3 regions of the Lentzea sp. NPDC051208 genome follow, and region 3 is predicted to be linked to each of the others. Evidence: riboswitches for the same ligand, from Rfam matches in the RefSeq annotation. Region 3 holds a riboswitch; each other region holds the start of a gene.
The links. Region 3 has a riboswitch for glycine ahead of gcvH (glycine cleavage system protein GcvH). Riboswitches for the same ligand answer to the same signal wherever they lie in the genome.
Positions count from the first base shown of each region.

Region 1: linked by a shared signal. The riboswitch ahead of gcvP (aminomethyl-transferring glycine dehydrogenase) and the one ahead of gcvH (glycine cleavage system protein GcvH) in region 3 are both predicted to bind glycine.
Region 2: linked by a shared signal. The riboswitch ahead of gcvT (glycine cleavage system aminomethyltransferase GcvT) and the one ahead of gcvH (glycine cleavage system protein GcvH) in region 3 are both predicted to bind glycine.

Region 1 covers NZ_JBFBAW010000002.1:531,978-536,815, reverse strand. The annotation lists gene AB0M48_RS06945 (MerR family transcriptional regulator) at 1-304, shown strand, start outside; gene AB0M48_RS06940 (Clp protease N-terminal domain-containing protein) at 392-1,363, shown strand; glycine riboswitch at 1,420-1,515, shown strand; glycine riboswitch at 1,519-1,625, shown strand; gene gcvP (aminomethyl-transferring glycine dehydrogenase) at 1,673-4,606, shown strand; gene AB0M48_RS06930 (hypothetical protein) at 4,650-4,832, opposite strand.
Region 2 covers NZ_JBFBAW010000011.1:113,803-118,640, reverse strand. The annotation lists gene AB0M48_RS26320 (hypothetical protein) at 1-67, shown strand, start outside; gene glyA (serine hydroxymethyltransferase) at 230-1,495, opposite strand; gene gcvT (glycine cleavage system aminomethyltransferase GcvT) at 1,509-2,603, opposite strand; glycine riboswitch at 2,700-2,794, opposite strand; glycine riboswitch at 2,795-2,900, opposite strand; gene AB0M48_RS26305 (DUF3817 domain-containing protein) at 2,946-3,248, opposite strand; gene AB0M48_RS26300 (hypothetical protein) at 3,263-3,616, opposite strand; gene AB0M48_RS26295 (transcriptional regulator) at 3,818-4,309, opposite strand; gene AB0M48_RS26290 (hypothetical protein) at 4,474-4,671, opposite strand.
Region 3 covers NZ_JBFBAW010000007.1:47,186-52,023, reverse strand. The annotation lists gene ald (alanine dehydrogenase) at 1-1,102, opposite strand, end outside; glycine riboswitch at 1,328-1,420, shown strand; gene gcvH (glycine cleavage system protein GcvH) at 1,484-1,867, shown strand; gene AB0M48_RS18070 (L-serine ammonia-lyase) at 1,896-3,260, shown strand; gene AB0M48_RS18065 (helix-turn-helix domain-containing protein) at 3,289-3,642, opposite strand; gene AB0M48_RS18060 (TROVE domain-containing protein) at 3,719-4,838, opposite strand, start outside.

The DNA of each region.
Region 1 (4,838 bases), on a different contig from region 3:
CGGTGTCTCCCTGCAGAACATCAGGGTCGCGGTCGACCACCTGCGCCGCCGCGGCGTGCAGGACCTGGCCAAGATCACGCTCTTCTCCGACGGCACCACCGTCTACGAGTGCACCTCGCCCGAAGAGGTCGTCGACCTGCTGCAAGGTGGCCAGGGCGTGTTCGGCATCGCGGTCAGCGGGGCGATGCGGGAGATCTCCGGCACGATCCACGAGTTCCCGTCCGAACGTGCGGACGGCGTCGAGATCGCCCCGATGACCGAGGACGAGCTGACCCGCCGGCGGCGTGAGCGCGCCACCGGCTGACCGGCCTGCTGATCGTGGCCGACTGGCACTGGTGGGTGGCCGGTCGGCAGAAGCGCCCGGATCCAGTTCGCCCCTAGCGTTTCCGGCATGACGATCACCCCTTCCTACCAGGTCGTGAAGGTGCTGGAAGCGGCGGCGCGGCGCGCGGTCCGGCTGGAGTTCGGCTTCCTCGGCACCGAGAACCTGCTGATCTCGCTGATCGACACCATCGGACCCGGCCGCAAGCTCGGCGCGAAGTCGCTGCGGGCCCAGGCGATGGCGCGAGGGCCCGAGCACTGGGCGGACGACGACGGCGGCGGCGTTCCCGAGGCTCATCCGGACGTCACGGCGTTGATGAACATCGCCTGCGACCGCCTCGTCCTGGAGACCGTGCTGCCCGTCAGCCGTGCGCTGGAGGAGTGTCTGCTCGCGGCGGTCGCCCGGGCCGGCGGCGGCGTGCTGACCACGACCCACCTCTCACTCGCGTTGCTGGAGCAGGGTTCCGGACGTGCCGCCGACCTGTTCGTGCTGCGCGGCGTGGACGTCGAGGCGACGGCCGCCGCGGTGCGCGCCGATGCCGCGCGGCGCTACGCGGAGATCGAGGAAGCGCCCGCCGTGCGGTTGCTGCGCAAGGCGGGAGCGTTGGAAGGGGACTCCGGCGGCGGGTACGTGCGCTGGCTGATGCGCTGGGTCGCGCGAGGCCAGGGGCTGGGCGGGCCGGTGCTGACCGTCGTGCGCAACGAGGCCGGGCGGCTGGCCGTGGCCGCGAGGCGGGAAGTGTCCTCTCGCGATCTGGTGGAGGCGGTGGTGTCCGTCGACCGCCAGCTGGAGGTGGCGGGCAAAAAGCTGAAGCCGGAGTTCGAGTCGGGCGGGGCGGCGGCGTTGCGCGAGGCGGGGATCGACCTGGCCGCTTTGCCCGTCAGCGGCGGCGAAGTGGAGCGGGCGATGGAACGGGCGAAGCTCGTCGCGGCCCGTCGCGGCGACGCCGTCGTGGGCACCGCGCATCTGCTCGTGGCGTTGCGCGACGACCCCGCGGACCCGGTCGCCGGGGCGCTCGCCGGTCTTCGGACTGAGATGTAGGTCGCGTCCCTAGGGACTACCTGAGCTGCCTGCGGGTATTCTTCTCGGGTAGTCGCTGAACTCTGGCGGGAGAGACCGGGCCCCGAGCCCGGCGCCGAAGGAGCAAGTCCCTCCCCGGGAACCTCTCAGGCATCCAGGACCGCCGAGCGAGACGCCTCTGGAAAGTGGATCACCAGGTGTTTTCTGGCGATCCCGCCGACGGTGAAAGCCCATCCTGACCGGTGGGTGAACCTCTCAGGCGCCCCTCGGGGTACGGACAGAGCGGGGAGGGCACCAGGACACGTGTGCCCGCAGCCCCGGAGGCGTTTGATGACGCAGGACTCTGTTAAGACCGACCCCCAGCAGGGGGCCCACCCCCTCCGGATTCCGCTCGCCGCTCTCGAGCACGGCACCCCGTTCGCCGACCGGCACGTGGGTCCGCGCCCCGCCGAACTCGCGCGCATCCTCGACGTCATCGGCGTCGGTTCGCTCGAGGAGCTGGCGCAGCACGCGGTGCCTTCGTCCATTCACGAGCGCGACCTCGTGCTGGACCTGCCCGCCCCGGCCACCGAGACCGAGGCGCTGGCCGAGCTCCGTGAGCTCGCCTCGCAGAACCGCCCGATGACGCAGATGATCGGCCTCGGCTACTACGACACCGTGACGCCGGGCGTGATCCTGCGCAACGTGCTCGAGTCGCCTGCCTGGTACACCGCGTACACGCCGTACCAGCCGGAGATCTCGCAGGGCCGCCTCGAAGCGCTGCTGAACTTCCAGACCATGGTCGGCGACCTGACGGGCCTGCCGGTCGCGAACGCGTCCATGCTGGACGAGTCGACCGCCGCCGCCGAGGCGATGACGCTGGTGCGCCGCGCCGGCAAGTCCAAGTCGAACAAGTTCGTCATCGACGCCGACACGCTGCCGCAGACGCTGGCCGTCATCGAGACGCGCGCCGAGCCGCTGGGTATCGAGATCGTCGTCGCGGACCTGTCGCAGGGCATCGAGGGCCTCGGCCTGGGCGGCGACTTCTTCGGCGTGCTGCTGTCGTACCCCGGTGCGTCCGGTGTGGTGCGCGACCAGGCCGCGTTGATCGAGGAGATCCACGCCGCCGGCGCCCAGGCCGTCGTCGTCGCCGACCTGCTGGCGCTGACGCTGCTGCGCGCGCCCGGTGAGATCGGCGCGGACGTCGTCATCGGCACCACGCAGCGCTTCGGCGTGCCGATCGGCTTCGGCGGCCCGCACGCCGGTTACATGGCCGTCCGGTCCGGTCTGGAGCGTCAGCTGCCCGGCCGTCTCGTCGGTGTCTCCGTCGACGCCGACGGCTCGCTGGCCTACCGCCTGGCCCTGCAGACGCGCGAGCAGCACATCCGCCGCGAGAAGGCCACGTCGAACATCTGCACCGCGCAGGTGCTCCTGGCCGTGATCGCGTCCATGTACGCCGTCTACCACGGTCCCGAGGGCCTGCGTTCGATCGCGACCCGCGTGCACCGCCTGGCCACCGTGCTCGCCACGGGCCTGTGCGAGGCCGGGATCGACGTCGTGCACGGCGAGTTCTTCGACACCGTCCAGGTGCGCGTCGAGGGCCGGGCCGCCGCTGTCGTCGAGAAGGCGCGCGAGGCCGGCATCAACCTCCGCAAGGTCGACGACGACGTCGTGGCAATCGCTTGCGACGAGAAGACGACCCGCGCGCACATCGTCGCGGTGTGGGAGGCCTTCGGTGTCACCGGGTCCGATGTGGACGCCATCGACGCCGACACCGCCGACGGCATCCCGGCCGACCTGCGCCGCACCTCGGACTACCTGACCCACCCGGTCTTCCACGCGCACCGCTCCGAGACCGCGCTGCTGCGCTACCTGCGCGCGTTGTCCGACAAGGACGTCGCCCTGGACCGCAGCATGATCCCGCTCGGCTCCTGCACGATGAAGCTGAACGCCACCGCGGAGATGGAGTCCATCACGTGGCCGGAGTTCTCGACGCTGCACCCGTTCGCGCCGGTCGAGGACGCCCAGGGCCTGCTGAAGATCGTGTCGGACCTGGAGGCCTGGCTCGCCGAGGTCACCGGCTACGACGCGGTGTCGCTGCAGCCCAACGCCGGTTCACAGGGTGAGTTCGCGGGCCTGCTGGCAATCCGCGCCTACCACCGCGCGAACGGCAACGCCGCCCGCGACGTCTGCCTGATCCCGTCGTCCGCCCACGGCACCAACGCCGCGTCCGCCGTCATGGCCGGCATGCGCGTCGTCGTCGTGAAGTGCGACGACAAGGGCAACATCGACATGGGCCACCTGCGCACCACGGTCACCGAGCACGCCGACGACCTCGCCGCGATCATGATCACCTACCCGTCGACCCACGGCGTGTACGAGGACACCGTCCGCGAGGTCTGCGGCCTGGTCCACGACGCGGGCGGCCAGGTGTACGTCGACGGCGCGAACCTCAACGCGCTGATCGGCCTGGCCCGCTACGGCAAGTTCGGCTCGGACGTCTCGCACCTGAACCTGCACAAGACGTTCTGCATCCCGCACGGCGGCGGCGGCCCCGGCGTCGGCCCGATCGGTGTGAAGTCCCACCTCGCCCCGTTCCTGCCGAACCACCCGCTGCAGCCGACGGCGGGACCGGCCACCGGTGTCGGCCCGATCTCGGGCGCCCCGTGGGGTTCCGCGTCGATCCTGCCGATCTCGTGGGCGTACGTGCGCATGATGGGCGGCGACGGCCTGCGCCGCGCCACCCTGACCGCCGTGGCGGCCGCGAACTACGTGGCGCGTCGTCTCGACGAGCACTACCCGGTCCTCTACACCGGTGAGGGCGGCTTCGTGGCCCACGAGTGCATCCTCGACCTGCGCCCGATCACCAAGGCCACCGGCGTGACGGTGGACGACGTCGCCAAGCGCCTCGCCGACTACGGCCTGCACGCCCCGACGATGTCGTTCCCGGTCGCCGGCACCCTGATGGTCGAGCCGACCGAGTCCGAGGACCTGGCCGAGATCGACAGGTTCATCGACGCCATGATCGCCATCAAGCGCGAGATCGACCGCGTCGGCGCCGGCGAGTGGCCCGTCGAGGACAACCCGCTGCGCAACGCCCCGCACACCGCGGCCTGCGTGACCGCCGGCGAGTGGAACCACCCGTACACCCGCGAAGAGGCCGTCTTCCCGGCGGGCCACAGCGCGACCCCGAAGATCTGGCCGCCCGTCCGCCGCATCGACGGCGCCAAGGGTGACCGCAACCTGGTCTGCTCCTGCCCGCCGCTCGAGGCCTACAGCAACTAGACCTGCAGTGGAACTGGGGCGCACTCGGGGGTGCGCCCCAGTTTCATGCTCCGACGGGGCAGGCGTCGTCGCCGCAGTTCTCGTCGGCGCCGATGCCCGGCTGGTTCAGGTCGTGCTCGAACGCGAAGTGGAAGCAGTCGGGGTGCATCCGCTCGAACAGCTCGAAGTCTTCCTTCTCCAGCTCCACCGTCTCGCCGCACCGCTGACACGTCTGTTCATCTGACACGGTCAG
Region 2 (4,838 bases), on a different contig from region 3:
CATCCAGCCCGACGGCAAGCGCAACGTGGAGTGCCTGCCCCCTGGTGTCACGGCCCCCGCTGCGTAACCCCACAGCATCCCTTTAGGACGGTCCATCTGAAACACACATCACCCTGACACGGTGAAACCCCGGCCCTGGGGAAGGGGCCGGGGTTCCCGTCGTTTCGCTCTCGGGTCACCAACGCAAAGGGCGCCACCGGTTTTCGGTGGCGCCCCTCGTCGTTCAGCGTCAGAGCGTGGAGTACAGCGGGTGCTTCGCCGCCAGCACCTCGACGCGCGCACGCAGCTCGTCGATCGCCGCGTCCGGCTTCAGGGCCTCCGCGATCACGTCGGCGACCTCGGTGAAGTCCACCTCGCCGAACCCTCGGGTCGCGAGCGCCGGCGTACCGATCCGCAGGCCGGACGTGACCATCGGCGGGCGCGGGTCGTTCGGAACGGCGTTGCGGTTGACCGTGATGCCGATCTGGTGCAGCACGTCCTCGGCCTGCTTGCCGTCCAGTTCGGAGTTCACCAGGTCGACGAGGACCAGGTGCACGTCCGTGCCCCCGGTCAGCACCTTCACGCCGGCCGCCGCGACGTCCGCCTGCGACAGGCGCTCGGCCAGGATCCGCGCGCCCTCGAGCGTGCGGCGCTGGCGGTCCGCGAACTCCGGCGAGGCGGCGTGCTTGAACGCCACCGCCTTGGCCGCGATCACGTGCTCCAGCGGGCCGCCCTGCTGGCCGGGGAACACCGCCGAGTTGATCTTCTTGGCGATGTCGGCGTCGTTCGACAGGATCACGCCGCCACGGGGACCGCCGAGGGTCTTGTGCGTCGTGGTCGTCGTGACGTGCGCGTGCGGCACGGGCGACGGGTGCAGGTCGGCGGCGACGAGGCCGGCGAAGTGCGCCATGTCGACCATCAGGTACGCCTCGACCGAGTCCGCGATGCGGCGGAACTCGGCGAAGTCCAGCTGGCGCGGGTAGGCGGACCAGCCGGCGACGATCAGCTTCGGCCGGTGCTCCTGCGCCAGGCGCTCGACCTCGGCCATGTCGACGCGACCGTCGGAGTCCGCGACGTGGTACGGCACGACGTTGTAGAGCTTGCCGGAGAAGTTGATGCGCATGCCGTGCGTCAGGTGGCCGCCGTGCGCGAGGTCCAGGCCCAGGATCGTGTCGCCGGGCTGGAGCAGAGCGAACATCGCGGCCGCGTTGGCCTGCGCGCCCGAGTGCGGCTGGACGTTCGCGAAACCGGCGCCGAAGAGCGACTTGATGCGCTCGATGGCGAGGCGCTCGACGACGTCCACGTGCTCGCAGCCGCCGTAGTAGCGGCGGCCGGGGTAGCCCTCCGCGTACTTGTTGGTCAGGACGGAGCCCTGGGCCTGCAGCACCGAGACGGGCGTGAAGTTCTCCGAGGCGATCATCTCGAGCGTGCCCTGCTGGCGTGCCAGCTCGGCCGCAACGGCCTCGGCCACCTCGGGGTCGTACTCCGCGAGGGAGGCGTTGAACTGGTCGGACATCTGGAGGATCTCCCTACTTGGCGCGCTTGTAGAACGGAAGTGCGACGACCTCGACCGGCTGCTTCTTGCCGCGGACGTCCACCAGCAGTGAGGTGCCGGGCTCGGCACTGTCCTTCGACACGTAGGCCATGGCGACGGAGTAGCCGAGGGTCGGGGACAGCGCGCCCGACGTCACCTCGCCCACGACCTCGTCGCCGTCGAGCACCGCGTAGCCGTGGCGCGGGGCGCGGCGCTCGGGCGTCTTCAGTCCGACGAGGACCGAGTCCACCCCAGACTCGGCGACCTTGGTCAGCGCCTCGCGGCCCACGAAGTCGCCGGGCTTGTCGAGCTTCACCACGCGGCCCAGGTTCGCGTTGTACGGCGTCAGCGACGTCGTGAGTTCGTTGCCGTACAACGGCATCCCGGCTTCGAGACGCAACGTGTCGCGGCAGCCGAGACCGCACGGCTTGAGCTCGTGCGCCTCGCCCGCGGACAGCAACGCGGCCCAGACCGCGGGCGCGTCGGCGGGCGCGACGAAGAGCTCGAAGCCCTCCTCGCCGGTGTACCCGGTGCGGGCGAGCAGCGCGTCGACACCGGCCACGGTGGACGGGTACGAGGCGTAGTACTTGACCGCCGACAGGTCGGTCTCGGTCAGGCCGGAGAGGATCTCGACCGACTTCGGGCCCTGGATCGCGATCAGCGCGTAGTCCGTCGAGGCGTCCGTGACGACGGTGTCGAACCCGGCGGCGCGCTCGACCAGGGCCTCGGCGACGACCAGAGCGTTCGAGGCGTTCGCGACGACCATGAACTCCTCGTCGCCCAGGCGGTACACGATCAGGTCGTCGATCACGCCGCCGTCGGCCTGGGTGATCATCGTGTAGCGCGCCTTGCCGACGGCGAGTGCCGAGATGTGGCCGACCAGCGCGTAGTCGAGGGCCTCACCGGCCTGCGGTCCGGTCAGGACGATCTCACCCATGTGCGTGAGGTCGAACAGGCCCGCGGTCGTGCGCACCGCGTGGTGCTCCGCCAGCTCGGACGAGTAGCGCAGCGGCATCCGCCAGCCCGCGAAGTCGGTGAACATCGCGCCGAGCTGCTCGTGCTCGGCGTTCAGAGGCGTGAGGCGGGACATCAGAACGGTCCTCCAGGGTGCGCCGAAGAGCCGGACGCGGCCGGCTGAGGCATCAGAAGAATGACACGGTCCATCGGAGACTCCTCACTAGAGCGAGCCTCCCCCTCTGTCATGAGCCTGAGAGCTTCACCGCGCGGAGCGCGGCTTGCACCGTGGGCGAGGCTGCTGATGAGCCTGCTTTCCAGAGTTGCCTTCGTCGCGCGGTACCTGTGCCTGAGAGATTCCGGGGAGGGATTGCTCCTTCGGCGCCCGCCCGAGGTGATCAAAATCTCGAGGGGTCTCTTCCGCGCGACATCGACGGCCGTGTTCAGTTGTCAGCCCCAGACGCTAGCAGGCCAAACGTCACAGCGGGACGCCCTGAGCAGTCTTCTCGACCACCTTGCGCTCCGCCCAGAAGGACAGGAACGGGATCGTGCCGGCGAGCAGCACCAGCGCGGTGCCCTTGATCGACCAGCGCAGCTTCAGCGCCAGGTCGACCGAAATCACCAGGTAGATGGCGTAGAGGAAGCCGTGGATCGGGCCGACGACCTTCATCGCGCCGTCCATGTCCGCGGCGTACTTGAGCACCATGGCCACGACCAGGAGCAACAGGAAGACTCCGACCACGTAAGCCATGACCCTGAACCGGGTCAACGCACCCTTCATCTGCCCGCCTTCGCTCAACGACCGTCCCGCGCGTTGAGGTCCGCGAGCATGCGGTTGTAGGCCGCGAGCTCCGCGTCTTCTTCGTCGTCGAAGTGCTCGACAGGCGCGGGTTTGACGGCGTCAACGGTAGCCACCGGTGCGGGAGCGGGCGCAACCGGCTCCGGTGCGAGATCCGCGTCACGGTTCTGGCGCGCCAAACGGCGGAAACGCCACACCATGAAGAGGGGGAAGAGGCCGAAGAGCGGCCACTGGAGCACGTAACCGAGGTTCTGGAACGTGCCGCTGGCGGACTCGAAGCGCTGCCACTGCCACCACGCGAGCCCGCAACAGGCGACCAGCGCCGCCAGACAGGCGAACGCGATCAGCACACGCTGGGGAGTAAGGAGGCCGCGCACGACCTCCACACTACAAGTTGGAGATTGGGTGGGGCCTCCTGGGCGGAGGCCGACCCGTTGGGGGTCCGGGGGGCTTGCCCCCCGGCTGGGGCGTGGGGGCTCGGCCCCCACAAGACACGCGGAACAAGCTCGGCGAGCGCGTTCCGCGAGCATGCGGCTCCCGCTTGTGGAGCCCTATGCCACGCCGTCCCGGCGCTGCCTCTGCAGACGTGCGACGCACCAGGCTGCGGCAGAACCGCGGCGGAGGTGCTGGAGAACCGTCATCGGTCCCAGGCGCCGACCGAGGTCGGCAGGAGACAGGCCGGCCGCGCGGTAGTCGAGCGCGCGCTGGTCCAACGGGCTGATGCCCGCGTCCCACCACTGCTCGGCCTCGGCGACGTCGCCCACCAGCTGCCAGTAGCTCGCCGCGGCGGCGAGCAGTGCCTCGGGTGCCTCCGGCGCCCGCTTGCGCATCGCGGCCACGTAGGCCGGATCCGCCGAGTCGACCTTGACCAAGCCACGCGACCCGCTCCTGCCTCCCCGCTGCACGGGGATGCCTGGCGCCGAGGGGGGAGCCTCCGCGAGCCATGCGTTCTTGATCCGGTTCACCTCCTGCATCTCTGCGTCATCAGACCGTTCAGCCGCCCACTGCTGCAACAGCTCGTGGACCCCGGAGTCCTCGACCATATGTGCCTCCTCGTCGGTCGGGGATCGGCCATTGCAGCGGAAGGTATTCGGTAGGTCTGACAATCGCCAGACCCTGAATCCCCAGAACACCCGTTACCAGTGCGTGATTGGCCTCATTCCACCCGTCCGGCTCAACGCAGACAGCCGAGGATCACCCGCTGTCACTAGCTGATCGGGGTGGCCGTGCCGAAGAGGCTCCTGACGAAGGTGATGATCGACTCCGCGCCCTGACGCAGCCAGCCGAGTACCTGCTGCACCGCCGAGGCGGACTGCTCGGGCTGGGTGATCAGGAGGAACAGCACCAGCGCGACGCCCGCCAGCACTAGCACCTTCTTGAGGTTCACAGGTACCTCTCCGTCCATGTGGTTCACCGGTCGAGCGGCGGACCGCCCGTGTCACCCGCCATGGTCCCTCATTCACCCTTGCGATGAACAACGACCACGCCAAACTCGTCACAGGATCCACCGGCGACGCACGTCTGCACGACGGCCAACGTCACCCGAATGGCGGCTAAAGACAGGCGTCAGCA
Region 3 (4,838 bases):
TGTCCAGCGGCGTGTGCACGAGGCCGGTCGCCTCGGCCACCGGGCCGTTGGTCAGCAGACCGGCGTGGACGTTCAGGCCCAGGGCGAGCGAACGGTCGTCCTTGAGCGCCTTCTCCCAGCCCTTGTCGGCCAGCGCGACGGCGTACGGCAGCGTCACGTTGGTCAGCGCGTAGGTCGAGGTGCGCGGGACGGCGCCCGGCATGTTCGCGACGCAGTAGAAGACCGAGTTGTGGACCTCGTAGGTCGGCTCGGCGTGCGTGGTGGCGCGGGAGTCCTCGAAGCAACCGCCCTGGTCGATGGCGATGTCGACGAGCACCGAACCCGGCTTCATCTCGGCGACCAGCGCGTTCGAGACGAGCTTCGGAGCCGCGGCACCGGGGACGAGCACGGCACCGATGACCAGGTCGGCCTCGCGGACGGCCTGCTCGATCGCGAACGAGTTCGAGGCGAGCGTGCGCAGACGGCCCTGGAACTGGGCGTCGACCTGGCGCAGGCGGTCGACGTTGGTGTCCAGGATCTGCACGTCGGCGCCCATGCCGACGGCGATGGTCGCGGCGTTGACGCCCGCCACACCGCCGCCGATGACGACCACGCGGGCCGGGGCGACACCGGGGACGCCGCCGGGCAGCACGCCGCGGCCGCCGGAGGGCTTCATCAGCGCGAACGCGCCGACCTGCGGGGCCAGCCGGCCCGCGACCTCGGACATCGGGGCGAGCAGCGGCAGCGCGCGGTTCGGCAGCTGCACGGTCTCGTAGGCGATGGCCGTGGTGCCGGACGCGAGCAGCGCCTCGGTCAGCGGCTTGTCGGCGGCGAGGTGCAGGTACGTGAAGAGGGTCTGGCCGGCGCGGAGACGGGGGTACTCCTCGGCGATCGGCTCCTTGACCTTGAGGACCAGGTCGCCCTCGGCCCAGACGTCGTCGGCGGTCGCGAGGACCTTGGCACCCGCGGCGAGGTACTCCTCGTCGGTGATCGCGGACCCGAGACCGGCGCCCTGCTCGACGTAGACGTCGTGCCCGCGGCTGGTCAGCTCGTGCGCACCGGCAGGGGTGAGAGCGACGCGGTACTCGTGGTTCTTGATCTCGCGAGGAACTGCGATCCGCACGATGACTCCTCCGTTCGGTGGCCGACATCTCACAATGTGAGGCAGGCACAAGGTCATGTCACTGTGCTGGTCGCACTATCTGGTACCCCGATGGTTGTTCATCTGGGACAAAGCGACCTGAGCCCGGTTCGCGTTCCGCTCGACCGGCCCGCGTTGACACTCGGCGGGGGGCGCACATAGCGTTCGCCCCGGACAACTGAACACCGGCCGCGGCGCGCCAGCGCCAGAACCCGCGTGGGAGAGACCTCGACGAACTGGTCGAGGCGCCGAAGGGGCAAGCTCCCGCACACTCTCAGGCAGCAAGACCACCCGGGGTAGGCAACTCTGCACGGCGGAGGGGGCGCAAGTTTCCTGACCCGTCACAGCCAGAGGAGTCGCGCCGTGGAGTTCCCCGAGAACCTGCTCTACACCGTCGAGCACGAGTGGGTCGACTGGACGCCGGGCACCCAGGACCCGCTGACCTGCGGAATCACCGAGTACGCGGCCGACGCGCTCGGCGACATCGTCTTCATCCAGCTGCCCGAGGTCGGTGCCAAGGTCGTCACCAACGAGGTCTGCGGCGAGCTGGAGTCCACCAAGTCCGTGAGCGACCTGTTCTCGCCCGTCACCGGTGAGGTGATCGAGGTCAACAGCGCCGTCGTGGACGACCCGGCCCTCGTGAACAGCGACCCGTACGGCGCCGGCTGGCTGTTCAAGGTTCGCGTCGACTCGGCCGAGAACCTGCTCACGGCGGCGAAGTACGCCGAACTCACCAAATCTGACTGACCGCCCCACCACCACGAAGGACTGATCAGTGGCGATCAGCGTTTTCGACCTTTTCTCCGTCGGCATCGGACCGTCCAGCTCCCACACGGTCGGACCGATGCGCGCGGCCGCGATGTTCGTCGAGAAGCTCGGCGCGCGTGCGTCCGAAGTGGACCGCGTGCACGTAGAGCTGTTCGGCTCGCTCGGCGCGACCGGCCACGGCCACGGCAGCCCCAAGGCCGTGTTCCTCGGCCTCGAAGGCAACCTCCCCGAAGAAGTCGATCCCACCGCCGCGGCCGCCCGCGTCGAGGAGATCATCTCCACCGGACGGCTGAAGCTCGGCGGCACGCACGAGATCGCCTTCGCGCACGACCGCGACCTCGTCATGCACCGCCGCAAGTCACTCCCGTTGCACCCCAACGGGATGAGCTTCGAGGCGTTCGCGGACGGCAAGTCGGTGGAGCACGCCGTCTACTACTCGATCGGCGGCGGTTTCGTCGTCGACGAGAACGCATCCGGCACCGACCGGATCAAGCCGGACTCCACGCCGTTGCCGCACCCGTTCCTGACCGGCGACCAGCTCCTCGCGCGCTGCCGCGAGACCGGCCTGTCGATCAGCGAGATCATGATGGCCAACGAGCAGTCGTGGCGCACGGAAGCCGAGATCCGCCAAGGGCTTCTGCACATCTGGCACGTCATGCAGGAGTGCGTCGAACGCGGCTGCAACGAGCACGGCATCCTGCCCGGCGGCCTGAAGGTCCGCCGCCGCGCCGCCGAGATGCGCAAACGCCTGGAGGGCGAACACTTCGTCACCGACCCGCTGCGGGTCATGGACTGGGTGACGCTCTTCGCCCTCGCGGTCAACGAGGAGAACGCGGCAGGCGGCCGTGTCGTCACCGCACCGACCAACGGCGCGGCCGGCATCGTCCCGGCGGTCCTGCACTACTACACGAGGTTCGTGCCGGGAGCGTCCGACGACGGCGTGGTCAGGTTCCTGCTCACCGCCGGCGCGATCGGCGTGCTGTTCAAGGAGAACGCGTCGATCTCCGGCGCCGAGGTCGGCTGCCAGGGAGAGGTCGGCTCGGCCTGCTCGATGGCCGCCGGCGGCCTAGCCGAGGTGCTCGGCGGCACCCCCGAACAGGTCGAGAACGCCGCCGAGATCGCCATGGAGCACAACCTCGGCCTGACGTGCGACCCGATCGGCGGGCTCGTGCAGATCCCGTGCATCGAACGCAACGCAGTCGCGTCCATCAAGGCCATCACGGCCGTGCGCATGGCTTTGCGGGGCGACGGCTCGCACTTCGTGTCGCTCGACAAGGTGATCAAGACCATGCGGGACACCGGCAAGGACATGTCGGTGAAGTACAAGGAGACAGCTCGCGGCGGACTCGCCGTGAACGTCATCGAGTGCTGATCTCCGTGAGCCTCGAGCCCTTCACGTCTCAGCGGGCGTCGTACGCGGCCTGCGCGGCCAGCACCTCGGGCATGCGGCCTTCGAGCAGCTCGATCAACGACAGCAACCGCTCGGCCGTGTCGCGGCCCAGCGGCGTGAGGCTGTAGTCGACGCGGGGCGGGTTCGTGTTCTGGGCTTCCCGGAGCACGAGCCCGTCGCGCTCCAGCGCCTGCAACGTCTGGGACAGCATCTTCTCGCTGACCCCGTCGACGCGGCGGCGCAGCTCGTTGAAGCGCAGCTGCCCGTCGGCGAGCGCGGTCAGCGTCAGGCTGCCCCACCTGCCGGTGATGTGCTCCAGCGTGGGACGCGACGGGCACGCTTTCGCGAACACGTTGTAGTCCATAGCGGCATCATACCTGGTCAGCGCGCTAACGGAAAGTAAGTGTGAGAGCTCTCCGCGTCAGGAGAGCTCTCACGCCTCAGAACGGCCAGGTGGCGTTCTGACCTGCTTCGAGCAAGGGGATCACCTTGAAAGTCGCGTCCGTCAGGCCGCCGAACTCGTGGCGGTTCGCCTTGCCGGTGGCGTACGCGGCGTTCTGGTAACCACCGAGGTTGAACCCGTAGATCGGCACGTGCGCCGGCACGACGTCCGAGACGCCCTGCCCGTGGTACCCGGACATCGTCTGCATGTCCGAGATGATGAACACGCGGTCGTGGCCCCGGTAGGAGCGCTTCAGCGATCCGGCGATGTCGGTGCCGTGCCCGACCTCGCCGATCCGCTTGAGGAACCGGTCGACCTCGCGGATGACCGAAGCGCCCCGCTTGACGTCGTGCCGGAACGTGCCGTTCGCGAACCCGACCACGTCGACCTGCTCGCCTTTCGCGCCCAGGGCGACGCCGAAGACCGCCGCGGCCTTCGCCGGGGTGACCTTCGAACGCGCCGAGATCGCACCGGTCGTCATCGACGCCGAGGTGTCGACGAGGATCAGCGAGCGGCCGGGCAGGGCGGGCAGGTTCGACAGCGACGCCTGCAGCGCCTGGTCCAGGGCGTGGCCCCAGCGCAGGCTCGGCGCCGCCTCGTAGGCGGACAGGAAGCGGAACGGGAACTGCCGCGAGCGCGCGACCTGGCCGGGGTCGGCCAGTCGAGCGGCGACAGCGGCCGCGGCCTCGTCGGTCATGCCGGCCTCGTCGAAGTTCCTTAGGTTCCTCAAGAGGGCCATGTAACCCATGGACGGCGCGAGCGCCTCCCACACTTCACGAGTCAGCGGTCCCTGCAGCCAGCCGGCCACGGACTCCCACGTCATCCCCGCCCTGCGCAGCACGTCGACCGCGTCGGGACGCTCGAACAGCGCGCGGCGCTGCTCGACCGGCCATGCCATCAGCTCCCGCCGTGCCGCGATCACGCGCAGTTCGGCGGGCACGTCGGCGTCGGCGGAACGGCGGCGGTCCAGCACGTGCTGGAAGAGCGCGCCCTGCCACGGCGCGGCAGGCGAGGGGTGCGCGAGGTTCAGCACGTCGGCCATGCGGAAGCCGCGGGCGTCGCTGTCCCACTTGAGGACCGCGCGCTCGTTGTAGAGGCGCCCGACGGCGTCGGCGATG